One region of the Pseudalkalibacillus sp. R45 genome, then DNA from elsewhere that is predicted to be linked to it. Evidence: riboswitches for the same ligand, from Rfam matches in the RefSeq annotation. Region 1 holds a riboswitch; the other holds the start of a gene.
The links. A riboswitch is a leader RNA that binds a small molecule or an ion and turns the genes downstream of it on or off. The one in region 1 is predicted to bind lysine.
Positions count from the first base shown of each region.

Region 2: it holds a riboswitch for lysine, as region 1 does, so the genes downstream of both, ACTWQL_RS05840 (aspartate kinase) here and ACTWQL_RS01740 (Na+/H+ antiporter NhaC family protein) in region 1, are expected to answer to the same signal.

Region 1 covers NZ_JBQQCL010000001.1:331,065-339,114, reverse strand. The annotation lists gene ACTWQL_RS01775 (SGNH/GDSL hydrolase family protein) at 1-694, shown strand, start outside; gene ACTWQL_RS01770 (hypothetical protein) at 838-1,083, opposite strand; gene ACTWQL_RS01765 (hypothetical protein) at 1,112-1,366, opposite strand; gene ACTWQL_RS01760 (DUF72 domain-containing protein) at 1,548-2,393, shown strand; gene ACTWQL_RS01755 (bifunctional metallophosphatase/5'-nucleotidase) at 2,436-3,833, shown strand; gene ACTWQL_RS01750 (YunC family protein) at 3,901-4,209, shown strand; gene yunB (sporulation protein YunB) at 4,281-5,126, shown strand; lysine riboswitch at 5,216-5,401, shown strand; gene ACTWQL_RS01740 (Na+/H+ antiporter NhaC family protein) at 5,509-7,089, shown strand; gene ACTWQL_RS01735 (sodium-dependent transporter) at 7,925-8,050, shown strand, end outside.
Region 2 covers NZ_JBQQCL010000002.1:13,759-21,754, reverse strand. The annotation lists gene ACTWQL_RS05840 (aspartate kinase) at 69-1,301, opposite strand; lysine riboswitch at 1,454-1,646, opposite strand; gene ACTWQL_RS05835 (DUF459 domain-containing protein) at 1,966-2,676, opposite strand; gene ACTWQL_RS05830 (hypothetical protein) at 2,800-3,201, opposite strand; gene pheA (prephenate dehydratase) at 3,213-4,034, opposite strand; gene ACTWQL_RS05820 (hypothetical protein) at 4,245-4,937, opposite strand; gene ACTWQL_RS05815 (permease prefix domain 1-containing protein) at 5,358-6,197, opposite strand; gene ACTWQL_RS05810 (PadR family transcriptional regulator) at 6,184-6,534, opposite strand; gene ACTWQL_RS05805 (hypothetical protein) at 7,238-7,672, opposite strand; gene ACTWQL_RS05800 (hypothetical protein) at 7,773-7,996, opposite strand, start outside.

The sequences.
Region 1 (8,050 bases):
TACGGATGATAAGGCGTTTAAGAAAAAAGAAGAGTCCTGGTTCTGGTTGGACGGTATTGATGTCATACCCGATGCAAAGGTTGATGGTTCCGTTGTTGTCTTAGGAAGTTCTATCGCGAATGGCAATCATTCTAAAATGGATGCAGACCATCGGTGGCCCGATTTTTTAGCCAAAAGGTTCAATGAAGAATCAGAAACGAAGATGTCTGTCCTGAATGCAGGGGTTTCTGCTAATCATTTGATTAATAGTTCTTCTGATAAAGGAGAGAATGCGTTTGCGAGACTTGAGCAGGACGTGTTCAGCCAAACGGGAGTCAAGGCAGTGATTTTGAATCAGGGCCTGAATGACATAAGACATCATCCAGAGTATGATTCAGATAAAATCATCGGAAGAATGCAGGAAATAATTGATGCTTCTCATGATAAAGGCTTAAAAATTTATGGCGGGACGTTGACCCCTTTTAAGGGCTCAGGAATGTACACACCAGAAAAGGAAAACACCCGTAAGGAAGTCAATGAGTGGATCCGGAACAGTGGAGAGTTTGATGGCGTCATCGATTTTGACAAAGCACTAAGAGACTCAGACGATCCAGCACGCTACAATCCGAAATATGATGCGGGTGATCATCTCCATCCGAATGACGTTGGATATGAGGTAATGGCTGAGACTATAGACCTTTCAATGTTTGAATAGATATACTTAGCTAACACTCAGCAAACATAAAGGTGGTTAGAATAAGTTTTTTATATTTATATAATAACGAAGACGGGGCCTCAATTCCGTCTTCTTTTTGTTTAATTGAAAAAAATATATAAGTTATGATCCAGATCGTATTGTCACCCATTTTGTACTATTTTGACACCAACAACCTTCTTGCAATCGACAATAACAGGATTATTAACTTCAAATCTATTCAAGGTCACACAACAGTTTTTTGGATTGAAACTAACAAAGGTAAACTCTTCATCTTCAAAATATTGATCTGAATTTTGAACTACAAAAGAAATAATTTCCCCCGGCTTCAAGCCTTTAAAAATCTCACAAATACAACAATCACAAATATCATTTTTAGGTCTATCCATATCTATCATCTCCCAAAGATTTGAAGTTTTAGGCTATACCTGTTCCAATTTCAACTGCTACTAGCCTTTCGCAATTAAATATGACAACGTTGTTATCAGTATCGCGCAATGTAACACAACAAGTTTTCTCATCAAAGCTAATAAATTGAAATTCTTCTTCATCCCCAGGTTCGATAAAGTTTGGTCCTACAGCTAATTGGACAATTGTACCTTTTCTCAACTTTGAAAACAATTCACAAAAACATCCATTGCATCTTTTACATCTTTGATTACTTTTATTCATGAAGATCCCTCCCTTTAAAGTAACTATATGTAGAATTTTTTATAATATAAGTTTTGGGATAAAGGAATGAGTACTATTAAAACCACAGGAATAACTTTTACATTCAAATACTTGCACTTTTCACAAGGACAAATCAAAATATAAAGTATCAACAATCGTTATAGGAAAGGAATTCATTCAAATGATTGAGATTGGCCTGACTGGGTGGGGTGACCATGACTCCCTCTATCCTGCAGATATTAGATCAAATGAAAAGTTGCAGACTTACAGCAGTTTCTTCCCGACAGTCGAGATCGATTCGTCGTTTTACGCTGTCCAGCCAGTGAGGAACTACGAAAAATGGGTGAAGGAAACGCCAGAGCGTTTTTCATTCGTCGTTAAAGCGTACCAGGGGATGACCGGACACTCAAGAGGCGACATCCCTTTTTCAAGTGAAGAAGAGATGTACCGTTTATATAAAGAGTCGATCAAACCCTTGCAAGCTGCGGACAAACTGAAAATGGTCCTTTTCCAATATCCGCCCTGGTTTGACTGCAATCGGGAGAACGTCGATTTACTGAGGCAGACAAAAGAACGGATGGAAGATATCCCGGTGGCGCTTGAATTCCGGCACCAATCCTGGTTTCATCCTTCTTTCAAGGACCGGACGTTGGCGTTCATGAAAGAAAAGGGTTGGATCCACAGCATTTGTGATGAACCGCAATCTGGAGCAGGATCCATACCGACTATACTTGAACCAACACATCCAGAGCATACGTTGGTCCGCTTCCATGGCCGGAATGTTCATGGCTGGCAGAAGAAAGGGAATCCGAACTGGCGGGATGTACGATATCTTTATCGTTACAATGAGGAAGAGCTCATAGAATGGAAAGAGAAGCTTTTACAGCTTGAAAAGCCAGGGCATGAGGTGACTGCCTTGTTCAATAACAATTCTGGTGGAGATGCAGCAGATAATGCAAGGCAAATGGTCGAACTGCTAGGTATCGATTACGAGGGACTCGCACCTCGACAGCTTGACCTCTTTTAACTAGACAAAAACAGAGATTAGAAATAGACAGGAGATGATACAATGAGCATTCAAAAGCTCCATCTGTATCATGTGAATGATCTACATAGCCATCTTGAACAATGGCCGAGAATCATGGGGTTCTTGAAGGATCAGCAACGGGCACACGAAGAGAAAGATGAACTGTTTTTACGGTTCGATATTGGAGACCATGCGGATCGTTTTCATCCGATTACAGAAGGAACAGCTGGCCAGGGAAATGTTAGATTGATGAATGAGGCAGATTTTCTAAATGCAACGATCGGCAATAATGAAGGAATCACGTTTTCTAAGGAACAACTGGATCATCTATATGATGAAGCAAACTTTCAGGTACTTGTTGCGAATCTAAAAGAAAAAAACGGACAGCAGCCGAAATGGGCAAAACCGTACCAAATCCATACCCTGCAAAATGGCTTGAAAATCGGTGTGGTCGGCGTGACTGCTCCGTTTAAAGCCTATTACAATCAGCTTGGCTGGGAGATTCAGGATCCTTATGAAGCACTCATTGAATCCGTAAAAGAAATCCGGAATCAGGTCGATATCCTTATTCTGCTTTCACATCTTGGATTAGAAGCGGATAAACAGATTTCAACTGAAATGGATGACATTGATATCATTTTAGGCGCACATACGCATCATGTCCTTCCAAATGGTTTGCATGCTAACGATACGACCATTGGGCAAGCAGGGAAATTCGGTGTATACATCGGCCACATGGAACTCGAATGGAACGAGGATATTCAAAAAATTGATCATGTAAAAGCACGATGCATAGACCTGCAAGAGTATGAGACTGATACGAATAGTGAACAGCTTCTTGCTCAATTGAGCGAACAAGCCAATGAATGTTTATCTGAGGTCGTGACGGAACTAGATCGCCCGCTCGATTTGGAGTGGTTCGGACCTTCTGCTTTTACTAGTTTATTAGCTGAAGCAATCAGAGAATGGTGTGATTCGGAAATCAGCATGATCAATGCAGGATTGTTGCTGGAACCATTAAAAGCAGGACCTGTTACGAAAGGAGATCTCCATCGTGTGTGTCCCCATCCAATCAATCCATGTAAAATCTTGCTGAAAGGCGAATACTTGAAAGAAATGATTCATCATGCGATGACGAAGGAATTGGAACAGCGCGTAGTCAAAGGCCTGGGATTCCGCGGGAAAGTGATGGGACGGATGATATTCGATGGTGTTGAAATCATGGGTAAAGACATGGCTGATGGCGAGTACCACGTAAAAAGCATCTCAATAAATGGGCAACCTTTGGATCCAGAAAAAATATACGTCATTGGTGCCATTGATATGTTTACCTTCGGTCGTTTGCTTCCATCTGTCCATTATGCCGAGGAAAAAATCTTCTACTTGCCGGAGATGCTGAGGGATGTCCTTGCTTGGAAGTTAAAAACCTTTGAAAGATAGGCACTACGCCAACACGCTTTGTACTACTATGACATATTGATAGTATAGAAAAGGAGCGTGAGAAAAGATGATTACGGTCACTCCTATCGAAATCGATGGGCATCTGTTTACAGGCGTGACAGTGGCATTACCGAAAACCAACTTCATGTCGATCAGCAATGACAAAGGATATATCATGTGTGGTGCACTAGATGTGGCGTTGCTGAATGAAAAATTGGCTGAGCGGAAAATAATCGCAGGGCGGGCTGTAGGTGTACGAACCCTCGATCAGCTATTGGAAGCTCCGTTAGAGTCCGTTACGTTAGAAGCCGAAGCAATTGGTATCACTAAAGGTACAAGTGGACGGGATGCGCTGCTTAAAATGGCTAAGTTATGATTCTGTCCAAATTAATAGCTATACAACCCCCAATCATTGCATACATATAGCAATAGATAGGGGGTATTTTTATGTGGAGAATACGGAGGCGTCCCCGAAAACGACCTCTTCCATTTCAATATGTCTTCATCATATCGTTCATCATATTCACTTTACTAACCGCACAGGCATTGTGGCTTGTAGATAAAGGAATCGAGCCTACACTCATGCAGATTGCAGAGACAGAGACCGCAGATATGGCGCAACTTGCAATCCAAAGTGCTGTTAAAAACAGGATTGTAGATGCTGGTAAAACGGACGGTCTCATTAATGTCACCTTAGATAATGAAGGCAAGGTTGCATTGGTAGGTACGGATCCAAAGGTCGTTAATGAGGTTCAATCTCTTGCAACAGCTAATGTTCAATCTTTACTCGAACAGATTGAACAAGGGAAAAAGCCGGATTTTGCAAACTTTGCTGGTATTGAAGTCAACAGAGAAGATGAATTTTCTAACGGCATTTTCACTGAAATCCCCCTAGGTCGAGCGACGGATAATGCTCTACTTGCCAACCTCGGACCAAGTATACCGGTGCGTTTCCGAGTCATCGGAAGTGTGGAATCAAGCTGGAATGAATCAACAGAGAATGCAGGCATCAATACGATTCATTTACGGGGATGGATCGAAGTCATCGTAAGGACCCAAATTGTTGTTCCGTTTGAAACAAAAGAAAGAGTGATTAAAACGAATGTCATGTTAGTTTCTCAATTAATACCTCAGGATGTGCCGTATTACTACCATAAAGGGGATGGCAGCTCAGGTGCTCAGCCAGTCATACCAATCAATCCGCAGATCGATATCGAAAACAAGAACAATGATGATAATAACCAAGAAAACAGTAATGAAGCAGAAAAGAAAAAAGAAGAGAACACCAATTGATTTTATACGACTCCTCACAACCCTTGTATTTTTATAGCTAATCATTTAAAATATTTAATGGCGCAAAAAATATCATAGACCTTATCATCAGATGAGGTAGTGGAGCAAAGAACATCAGTACAATGATGCGAGAAAGACATCGATGACCATCACTGGAAAGGGTTATTTGCCGAAGCAGTACACTTTTGTCGAAAGGTTTACTGTTGGGGTTGCATCTAATAGGTGTAGCACTGTCACTATCCGGGAAGATTGGATAGTGGAGAACTACGTGATCGATGGGGGATAACTGTTACTTACAAGGTAACGATAGGTTATTTTCTATCTATCGTTGCCTTTTTTTATTTCATCCATCGATTAATTAATAGGAGGAGAACATTATTCAATGGAAAATACAATTTATTCTTTGATTCCACCGTTACTTGCATTACTTATGGTGGCCTTGACGAGAAAGGTGTTGTTGTCACTTGGGACAGGCATCCTCGTCGGAGCATTCATGCTCAACAACTTTGATATATTGGCGAGTTTCACCCAAATCTTCGAAATCGTACGTGATCTTTTCATCACGCAGAATGATGCAGGCGCATGGGAAGTGAACACGTGGAATGTATTCATCCTTTTATTCTTATTAATTCTTGGCATCATGACATCATTAATTGCGATTGCTGGGGGAAGCCGTGCCTTTGGTGAATGGGCGATTAAAAAGGTGAAGACCCGTGTTGGCGCTCAAATCTTGACGATCGTTCTGGGTATCATCATTTTCATTGACGATTACTTCAATTCTCTAGCAGTTGGGAATGTAAGTCGTCCATTGACGGACCGCCATCGTATTTCTAGAGCAAAGCTTGCGTATTATATCGATTCGACCGCTGCGCCTGTCTGTGTCATTTCACCTGTTTCAAGCTGGGGCGCGTATATCATCGGTTTGATTGGTGGTATTCTTGCCACTCATGAAGTAGCTGGAATAGGCGCGCTGGAAGCCTTTGTGAAAATGATTCCGATGAATATTTATGCACTTTCAGCACTGTTGCTTGTGTTTGCAACAGCGTTATGGAATATCAACTTGTTCTCAATGAAGGCACATGAAGAAAGGGCGATCAATGAAGGACAAGTATTAAACCCGGATAACAAAGCGGTGCCTGGTCAACAGATTGGGTTGCCTGAGAGCGATAAAGGAAAAGTAGGGGATCTGATCTGGCCGATCGTTGCGTTGATTGTTGGGACAGTCGCTGCAATGCTTTATACCGGTGCCCAAGCAACTGAAGGAAATGTCACCTTACTTTCCATGTTTGAAAATACCGATGTTGCGAAATCACTTGTTTACGGCGGATTGTTCGGATTAGCTGTCACGATTGTTCTTTTCTTGATGAAAAAATTGCCTGGAAAGCATTTCGGAACAGGTATTTGGAAGGGAATCCAATCCATGCTTCCAGCTATCTACATTCTGATTTTTGCTTGGGTAATCATTGCCATCATCGATGAAATCGGAACAGGAAAATATTTAGCTGGGATTGTAGATGACAACATTAATATTGCGTTCCTGCCTGTATTGTTGTTCTTGATCTCTGGAATCATGGCTTTTGCTACAGGTACTTCGTGGGGGACGTTTGGTGTCATGCTTCCGATAGCTGGAGAAATTGCAGCAGCGACTGACATTAGTTATATCCTTCCTGTACTGGCGGCAGTTCTTGCAGGATCCGTTTTCGGTGACCATTGTTCACCAATATCCGATACGACGATCCTTTCATCAACGGGAGCGGGAAGCAACCATATCGATCATGTGATGACCCAATTGCCATATGCGCTATTGGCTGCTGTCATCAGTTCGGTCGGATTCCTTATTATTGGTTTTACACAAAGCGTCACGTTGTCACTGCTGGTATCACTTGTGCTCGTGATCATTGTGGCTTTCATATTGAAGAAGATGAACTTCACAAGTATCGAATCACCGCGAGAACAAAACTAATTGATTTATCTTAAAAAGCTGACTCGAATGGGTCAGCTTTTTTGTTGTGAAGAAAAAGTGTGGACGAAGGTGACTAATTGGGACAGGAGGCAGTGGAAAAAGCAAAAACCTGTCCCGTAACGCTGTAATACGGGACAGGAACGAGAGGAAAGAGCATAGAGCTGTTCCGTAACGATGTTATACGGGACAGGGGCCAAAGGAAAAAGCGAAGAGCTGTCCCGTAACAGTACAATACGGGACAGGAGCTAGAGGAAAAAACGAAAGTCTGTCCCGAAACAGGTCAATACGGGACAGGAGGCAGAGGAAAAAGCGAAGAGCTGTCCCGTAACAGTACAATACGGGACAGGAGCTAGAGGAAAAAACGAAAGTCTGTCCCGAAACAGGTCAATACGGGACAGGAGGCAGAGGAATAAGCGACCCCCTGTCCCAAAACAGGTCAATATGGGACAGGAACAGACGAAAAGAGCGTGCGCCTGTCCGAAATGATCGATTAGCGATCTAAAACAAGCGATAGTACCATTGACTCCAGTCCTTCTCCACGATAATCTTACGGGTAGAAATCCAATCAGTCATAACTCCAACTCTGAGAAAACAGCGGATAACCGAGAACCCCCACCTCAGGAAAAGAATATTTTATGAAAAAAATGTAATAATATGTAGTATATTTATACCAAAACTGCAAATCTTCTATATAGACATTTATCACTAATTTTTTTGAAAATTCTTTGACATGTCTCTATTAAAACAGCTATACTATAATCGAAATAGTCAGAAAAAACTAAAGTTTTCAACTGTCGACTTTAGTAACAAAACATTAGAGAATGGGGGAGTAATAATGGAGAACAGAGCACAGTGGGGCACTAGAGCAGGATTTATTTTAGCAGCTGTCGGATCCGCAATCGGCCTCGGAAACATATGGCGATTCCCTGCGGTAGCTTATGACAACGGTGGAGGAGCTTTC
Region 2 (7,996 bases), on a different contig from region 1:
TTTAATGTTTTGATTATTTTTGCGATTGGTCTTTCCAAATCCACGTATAGCAATAGATCAAGCAGTTATTAAACTTCGACTGTTTTTCTTTCTTCGAGTTCAAATGCTTCATGCAAGCATTCCACTGCAGAAATCATTGTGGTGCTAGACACGATTGTAGAGACCTTGATCTCGGATGTGCTGACCATCTTGATTTTGATCCCATTAGAAGATAATACGTTAAACATTTTTGCAGCAACACCTGGATTGGAAATCATTCCTGAACCTACGATCGAAACTTTCGCAAGGTCACCTTCATACGTAATATGGTCATAATTCAACTCTGGTTGATATTCACTCAATACTTCCAACGCCTGATTGAGCACCTCTGAATCCAATGAAAAAGAGATATCCGTCGCTTCTTTACCATTGGTGTTCTGGATGATGATATCTACATTGATTTTTTGGTCTGAAAGGATCGTGAATAACTTTGCTAATGTATTGATATCATCCTGTAAACCATGAACGGTCACTTTTGTTACATTACTCTCAAACGCGATTCCTCGCACTGTAAGATTGCCTTCCATTGAAACTTCCTCCTCTATCATGGTGCCGGTTTCTTTTTCGATACTTGACCGGACCTCTAACTTAACGTTGTAATTTTTAGCGAATTCGACAGACCGAGGATGTAATACTCCCGCGCCAAGGTTCGCCATTTCAAGCATTTCATCATAGGAGATCGATTCGAGCTTCCTAGCTCCTCCAACAACTCTTGGATCGGTTGTGTATACCCCTGTGACATCCGTATAGATCTCGCACTTTTCCGCTTTTAAAGAAGCGGCTAATGCGACAGCTGTCGTATCAGATCCACCTCGGCCGAGCGTCGCGATTTCCTCTTCATCAGTCAAACCTTGGAATCCAGCAACTATGACAATGTTTCCTTCGGCCAGGTGTCCATTGATTCGCTTGTTGTTGATGTCTAGAATCCTTGCATTCCCATGTGCAGCTTCCGTTTTGATACCAGCTTGCCAGCCAGTAAGTGAGACAGATTGATATCCTTTTTGTTGTAAAGCCATTGCCAACAACGACATCGAAACTTGCTCTCCTGTCGATACGAGCATATCAAGCTCCCTTTTTGAGGGATTATCAGAAATGTCATTTGCCATTTGAATCAGATGATCAGTACTTTTTCCCATTGCTGAAACAACAACGACTACGTCCTTGCCCTGATTGTAAGTATCAATGACACGATTAGCCACATTTTGAATTCGTTCAATCGATCCTACAGATGTACCACCATATTTTTGTACGATTAATGCCATGATTCCATTCCTTTCATGTTGAGAAATAAAAAGATCGACTCAATAGAAGTGTGACGGACGTTCATCCGCAACCATTGTTTAAATGGTTGAAATAAAACAAATCGCCAGACTTGAGAGTCGATCCTCAAACGTCTGCCACACTTATTCCCTTTACGTGAGATAGTCCTCCATACGCCAGCAGGGAGCATGGTCGTATGACAGCCCTGTACTTATTCAATACAGGTCCAGCCGGATGTTTGTTGAGACGACAATCCAGCTTCGGCGAATTCCCCTTTCCTTTTGCACTCATTAGAGCCCAACCTCTTCATGCAAAATACTAATGGTCTTCGCGCCTCTACCATCACTTCAAACTTGCATGAAGTGTGGCCTTTAAATTTAATTGTTTGTTATTCTACCAGAAACACGACAATGAAACAAGCTTTTTTTCAAAATGGGAAATTCGTTGGAGAAATGTGCTTTATCTAGGTCAAATTCTGCATCAATTAACACTAAAAACAGTTGTCGTTATTAGACTTTAGTCATCTGAACGTGATAAACAGGCATTATCTACAAAATTGAAGGGTCAACTTACAAAAATAATAAATTATGTACAAAAATAAAAAATTATCTACAAATATGAAAAAATATCTACAAAAACAAGAGGCTGCCCTTTTGGACAACCTTCTTAGAAATCATATTCTTCTACGATTTTCTTCGTGATCAATTTATACCCTTTTTTATTGGGATGCAGGGAATCACTGAAATACTCAGTGGATTTTTCCTGAAATAGCTCGTTCGTGGAAATGAATTTCACACGAGGATAGTTGTTGACGATCTTCTGGCTTGTAACATTCCATTCTTCAATCACTTGCTCTATTTTTGCAGATGAAGGATATGGGTTATAAAGGCCAAGAAATAAAATAGGTGCGTCCGGATTTTCATCCCGAATAATCGTCATGATGTCTATTACATTTTTTTCATAATCCGCTTTTCCTGCTTTCAACCGTTTTTCATAAATAGGAAGCAGGTTGTTGCCGTTACTTTTGAGGACATCATTGGTACCAATAAAAATGATGAAATAATCCGCATCGTCTAAATTGTCTTTAACATCTGTATGTTGAAGCTGATATAACAGCCCATCTGTTTGCTGGTTAGGTATTCCAAAATTCTGGACGGTAACTGCGCCATCATGATGGTCTGAAAGCAGTGTTTGAAGATCATCGACATATCCGCTACCCATATCATCACCAACACCATAGGTAAGCGAATCCCCCAATGCTACCAAATTTGTGCTTTCCTTTGTTTTGGCTTCTTGCTTCTGATTCATTGCAATAATTCCTGCGATTGCTGATACGAATAATATCATACTAATGGTATATGCTAATATTTTTTTCATAGGTTCCTCCTAGTGGTTAATCCTTCCCTTTTACTATCGGGATTAAACCTACTATTGCATAGGAGAAGCTGTTTTGATCGCTATATTTAATTACATGCTCTTACGTGAAAATAAATTATCTCCCTATACCTTTTCCATGACGGCCTTATTTTCTTTATCAAACAAATAAGCTTCATCTAAACCTAACACTGATAATTTATGGGGTGTTGCATAAACGGCTGTGCCTTCTGGTATCGCAATGATTGGAGTAGGGTCTCCGCCACTTATATATACAGCTGAAAATGGTGTAACATCATCAATTGTTTTCTCTCTGAGATCAGTCCACATCATGATTTCACTCACTCCTAGTGGATTGAACATACTTTTCACATAATCCAGACAACGATCATAGGTTCTGAACTTGGGATCACCTGCAAGAGGAATATAAAGTAGCGGTTTCACAGGATCAATCTTTTGGATAAAATATTCGTTTACCTCACGTGTCTGTTCGGCATTTCCGCCTCCGGAAAGGAATAATTCTCCCATAACCCCCCCTATTAAAGTTTCGTCGTATTATAACTTCCGAGGATTTGAACATGGTGCCCGTACGTTTCAAGGATCGTCATCGCTTTGATCATATCCGAATCCTCTACTCCCTTTTGTGTTTCGACAAAAAAGCGATATGTGCCTAACTTCTTTTTAGTTGGACGTGATTCAATCCAAGAGAGATTAATTGATAACGATGCAAACACATTCAATATCGTGACCAACACCCCAGGTCGTTCTTCAAATGGAGTGATGACCAACATTGCTTTTTCTGAGTGAGCAATCTCCTCAGGAGGGTTCGAAACAACGACAAATCGGGTATGATTTTCCGTGAAATCTTGAATGTTTTCTTTAACTAACTCCAACCCGAAAGCTTTGGCTGACCATTCTGAGGCAATGGCTCCGAACTCCACTTTAGCTTCATCCCGGACAGCTTTTGCTGCAGCAGCGGTACTGTTGAAATGTCGGCTGGATGCCCCTAAAGACTGAATGTAATCGCGACATTGCGCTAAAGCAGGGGGAATCGACCAGACCTCTTCGATCTTATTGAGATCCGCTCCTTTTACACCTAACAAGTGTAGAGCCACAGGCAGTATGACTTCCCCTTCAATGAAAAGGTCATTCATCAACAAGCCATCTATTGTAATATTGATTGTTCCTTCAATTGAATTTTCAATCGGGACAATCCCTTTTTCGACTTCCTTATTCCTAATTGCATCCAAAACATCTAAAATGGATTCACACATCAGCCCATCCATTTGGTTAGATGAAAAGTATCGAACAGCAGCTTCCTCTGAAAAAGTTCCTTTAGGTCCTAAATAGGCGACTTTCATTATGCGACTCCTTTAACAATGATGATTAATTCCTATACTCTAGCCTAAATTCAAATGTAAATCAACTATAACCAATAGCCATTTTGATGGTTACAAAATTTACTCCCTTTCCATGATCAATCGAAAACGGAAGCAACCCGATTAGTCACCTAGGTCATCTGGCCATTAAAAGAAGGTCCCCAATAATGACCAGGACCTTACTCCTTGTTGCTACTTGAGTTTTTGCTCGATTTCAGTATGTACAGATTCGATTTTCTCAGGAAGGACAAAGAGATATTCAATAAGGCCTTCCAGGAGTTCCATCAACAAGGCTGCTGTCTCATCATCGATTTCCCTTTCCAGCTCAAGCATTTCGTAAAAAGGACGATCTGGATGAACTAAATGGCTCAGTGATTGGATTGGTTTAGATAAATCGACATGCTTTGGTAATTGCTCGAATTGCTGAGAAAGGGATTGTTCTTTCGTTTTCTCTCCAAGATAATTTTTGAGAACACTTTCAATCACTCTTTTCGACATGACTGCAGTTGCAGAATTGTCTTTCGACTGACTGACATTCAAGGCAGAAGTATAGGATCTGATAAGATCTTTAGGAATGTTCTTGTTCCCCTGGATTTGATCCATGCGACCTTGTGAAGCCATTGGATCATAGATATAAATTTCAGCTTCTTGGATGTTGTGGTCTGAACGTTCATCCAGCATGATGACAAACACGGATGGTTTCTTACATTCGGAACAATGCCCTTCTGCGAACAATCCAGTTTTCTTTACCTGATAATAATTTGCTTTCAAAGTAAAATTCCCGGTTTTCCCACACTTCGGACAATGGCTTTTAAGTGACTTGGCAACCTTTAGATAACCATACTGGGTATAAGAAAGAATGGATGCTGGCAATATTTTTCTCAATTTGGACCTCCTTGTATGCTCAGACAGAATATGTAATGTCTTAACTTATTTCGAGATATTAAGACAAAGTTCCTCTTAAAAAACAAATAAAAAAATAGGATTTATTATCTCTTGATACTATTTAAATAAATGGCTTTGTTAAAGAATGATGTTGATTTCTTCGAAATTAACTCCCTTTCCGCTGGCGAACCGTAATCCTCCTCACGAACTTGGACAGTTCGTGGCGAGGTCTCACCTGGCCAGCTTTTCTCGCAGGAATGTCGTGAATTTCGTTTAAAGTAAACTTGGCAAAGCCAAGCATTTGGCGCTGGCTGAGCCTTTTCTTTAAGTGTAAAATCAACAACGAAGATTAACAAAACCAAATAAATAAAAGACGCCTTCTATCTTTGAAAGACGTCTTAGAAATCCAGAAGATGTTCTTCATGTTTTAATACTACTTATACGCTGCTGATTTTTATTAGTGGAAAAATGATAAATAATAAACCCTAATACATTTAATAAACCAAAAGCAATAACCCAAAGGATATTCAATCGTTTTTGATGATATGCATTCACGGTGGCCCAAATCGTAAATAAAGTCCAATAGATTGCAATTCCCACAAACAAAATAATAGTGAATAGCGTACCGAAGCTTCGATGTCTCATTTCAACATACCATTGTTCATTTCCGTTTCCATATGGAAAGAAATCAACACCTAACCATTTAGGAGCCCATAGTGTCCTTTCGTATTGGTATTCTGCTTCGGCCACATCAGTATTGTAACTTACAAAGTTAATCCCTTCTCTCCTAATTTTGTTAGAATCATAGATGCTTACTTCAACAATATGATTTGTTTTAAGTACTAATTGCTCAATTTCTTTACTTAGTTCAGAAGGGATGGCTGCTGTATTTTCCAATTCATCGAATATATCTGTTGCTATTATAGAAAGTTCATGTGCATTCGATTCTGCATTTTGCCAATGAAACAAAAACACTGATAAGGTGAGTAAAAGAGAGCCAATTGCTAAATAAAGTATCCTTTTGGCAAATAATTTTTGAACTTCGAATAATTGTCCCACAATAGAGCGTAATTCTGTTTCTTCACCAAATCGTTCAATGGCAATATCAATTGCTTTTTGCTCTGAATTACCTTCTAATTTTAATTCATGAACCGATTCCATGAGGTGGTTTCTCATTTCATCTTTCAGTTCTTGGATTTCTTTATTATTTCCTCCGATATTTTGATAGACCGATTCGACAAATACATCAATGCGCTTCATACTTCTTTCCCCCTTCCAAAAATGAATCTATTATTTTTTTTACAAATTGCCACTCCGATCGTTTTTTCTCATAACCCTCTTGTCCTAATGGAGTGAGCTTATAATACTTACGTCTTCCTCCTGGCCCTTGCTCATCCCCCCAGTAAGAAGTAATCCATTTATTCTTTTCAAGTCGTTTTAAGGACAAATAAAGCGTCCCTTCTTTTAGTTCAAATTGATTATCGCTTTTCTCCCTGACCAGTTTAGCTAATTCATAGCCATACATATCCCTTGTATCCAATAACGATAGAATCAATGTGTCTATATGCCCTTTAAGTACTTCTTTGTTAATTTCCATATTTTCTCACCCCCTATTTTATTTATATATTATATTACCTAATAATGCAAGGTATTATTTTTTATAGTGATAAAATGAAAAAAATGTACCAAAAAAAGATCTATTTCTAAGTGCCAGACACTCTGGAAATAGATCCCTTACCTATTTTGATACTTTATAATGCTGTTTTAAAAAAGTTGGTTGCTATTAAAAAACTTTTGATTGATTGAAACCTGTAAATGGATGAAATATACGAGACTCCAGCGGAATCAGCGGACCAAGCGAGATTCCCAGCTTCGGTTCGCCCTCACTAAAAGAGATTTTTATAAAAAGCTGTTTCACTTATAATCGGTTCAACATAAGAGATGACATCCACATTATGTTCATGGCACACCAATGAATAATGTTCGCATTCTTTATCTGGCAGTACTGATTCTTTTTGTATAAACTCGAAATATTTCGATCGATCATATGCACGGAATGATTCACCCTGAAAAATTTCAGCCTCATTCCATACCGTATAATCCTCATAAATAACTGAATATGTAACATAATGTGAAAAATCGATCTGATAGGTGGTTACATTACTGTCATAATGTGGAAAATCAGAAGATCCATTATGTTATCACTTCTATTTACGATTATCCTTAGTCTCACATCCTTCATTCTTCGTTCAGAAATTTGTTCGAGTGAAAGATGGTACCCTTTCAATTTCATGAGGTCTTTATAATTCACTTGCTCCCCCCTTTGTGGAATCAATCGTATCAAAGTTCGTCTCAACATATTCCCGGACTTTTTTCCATTCCCCATTTTCTTTATGGAAGGTTTCTACAAAAAGAAGCTTATCATCTATAAGTTCCCCATCAAGTTCAAGCGTCACCCAAAAAACAGCTATACCCTCTTGCTGCTTATTGATTTCGATCAGAATATCTTCAAACATCCATCTTGGGTTTATACGTTCAAGACTTTGGTAAGCTTGTTCCCATCCTTCACGTGCACGTTCATAACCCCAATCATCCAAGGTTAATTCAGGTAAAGCCCATCTCGCTTTCAGTTCTTTTGAAGTGTGGTTCACCATTTTCTTAGCGTCTAAGCTGTTCCAGGATTCACGATATCTCTCTAAAAACTGTTTGAAATCATTTAATAATTCATTTGTCACTTTCCCAGCCCCTTACATATTTCCTCGTTACATTTTCTATAGTTCTACAGTAATCCCTGCATAAAAAATAGGACTGCTGTTCACAGTCCTATTTTACACCTTATTTTGATGCTGCGATTTCCTTTTTGGCATTCAATGATGCATCTTTGCTGACATCATCCGCTGCCTTTTTAATACTGATATATTGATTTCTTCCATGGGTGTAGAAGTCCTCTTTCTTATGATCATACTTTTCTTTAGAAAGTGTAGGTATGGAGATTCCTTTACGCTTGCTTTCTTTATTTATTGCGTAACTGATTCCACCGACAAAACCTGTAACGAAAC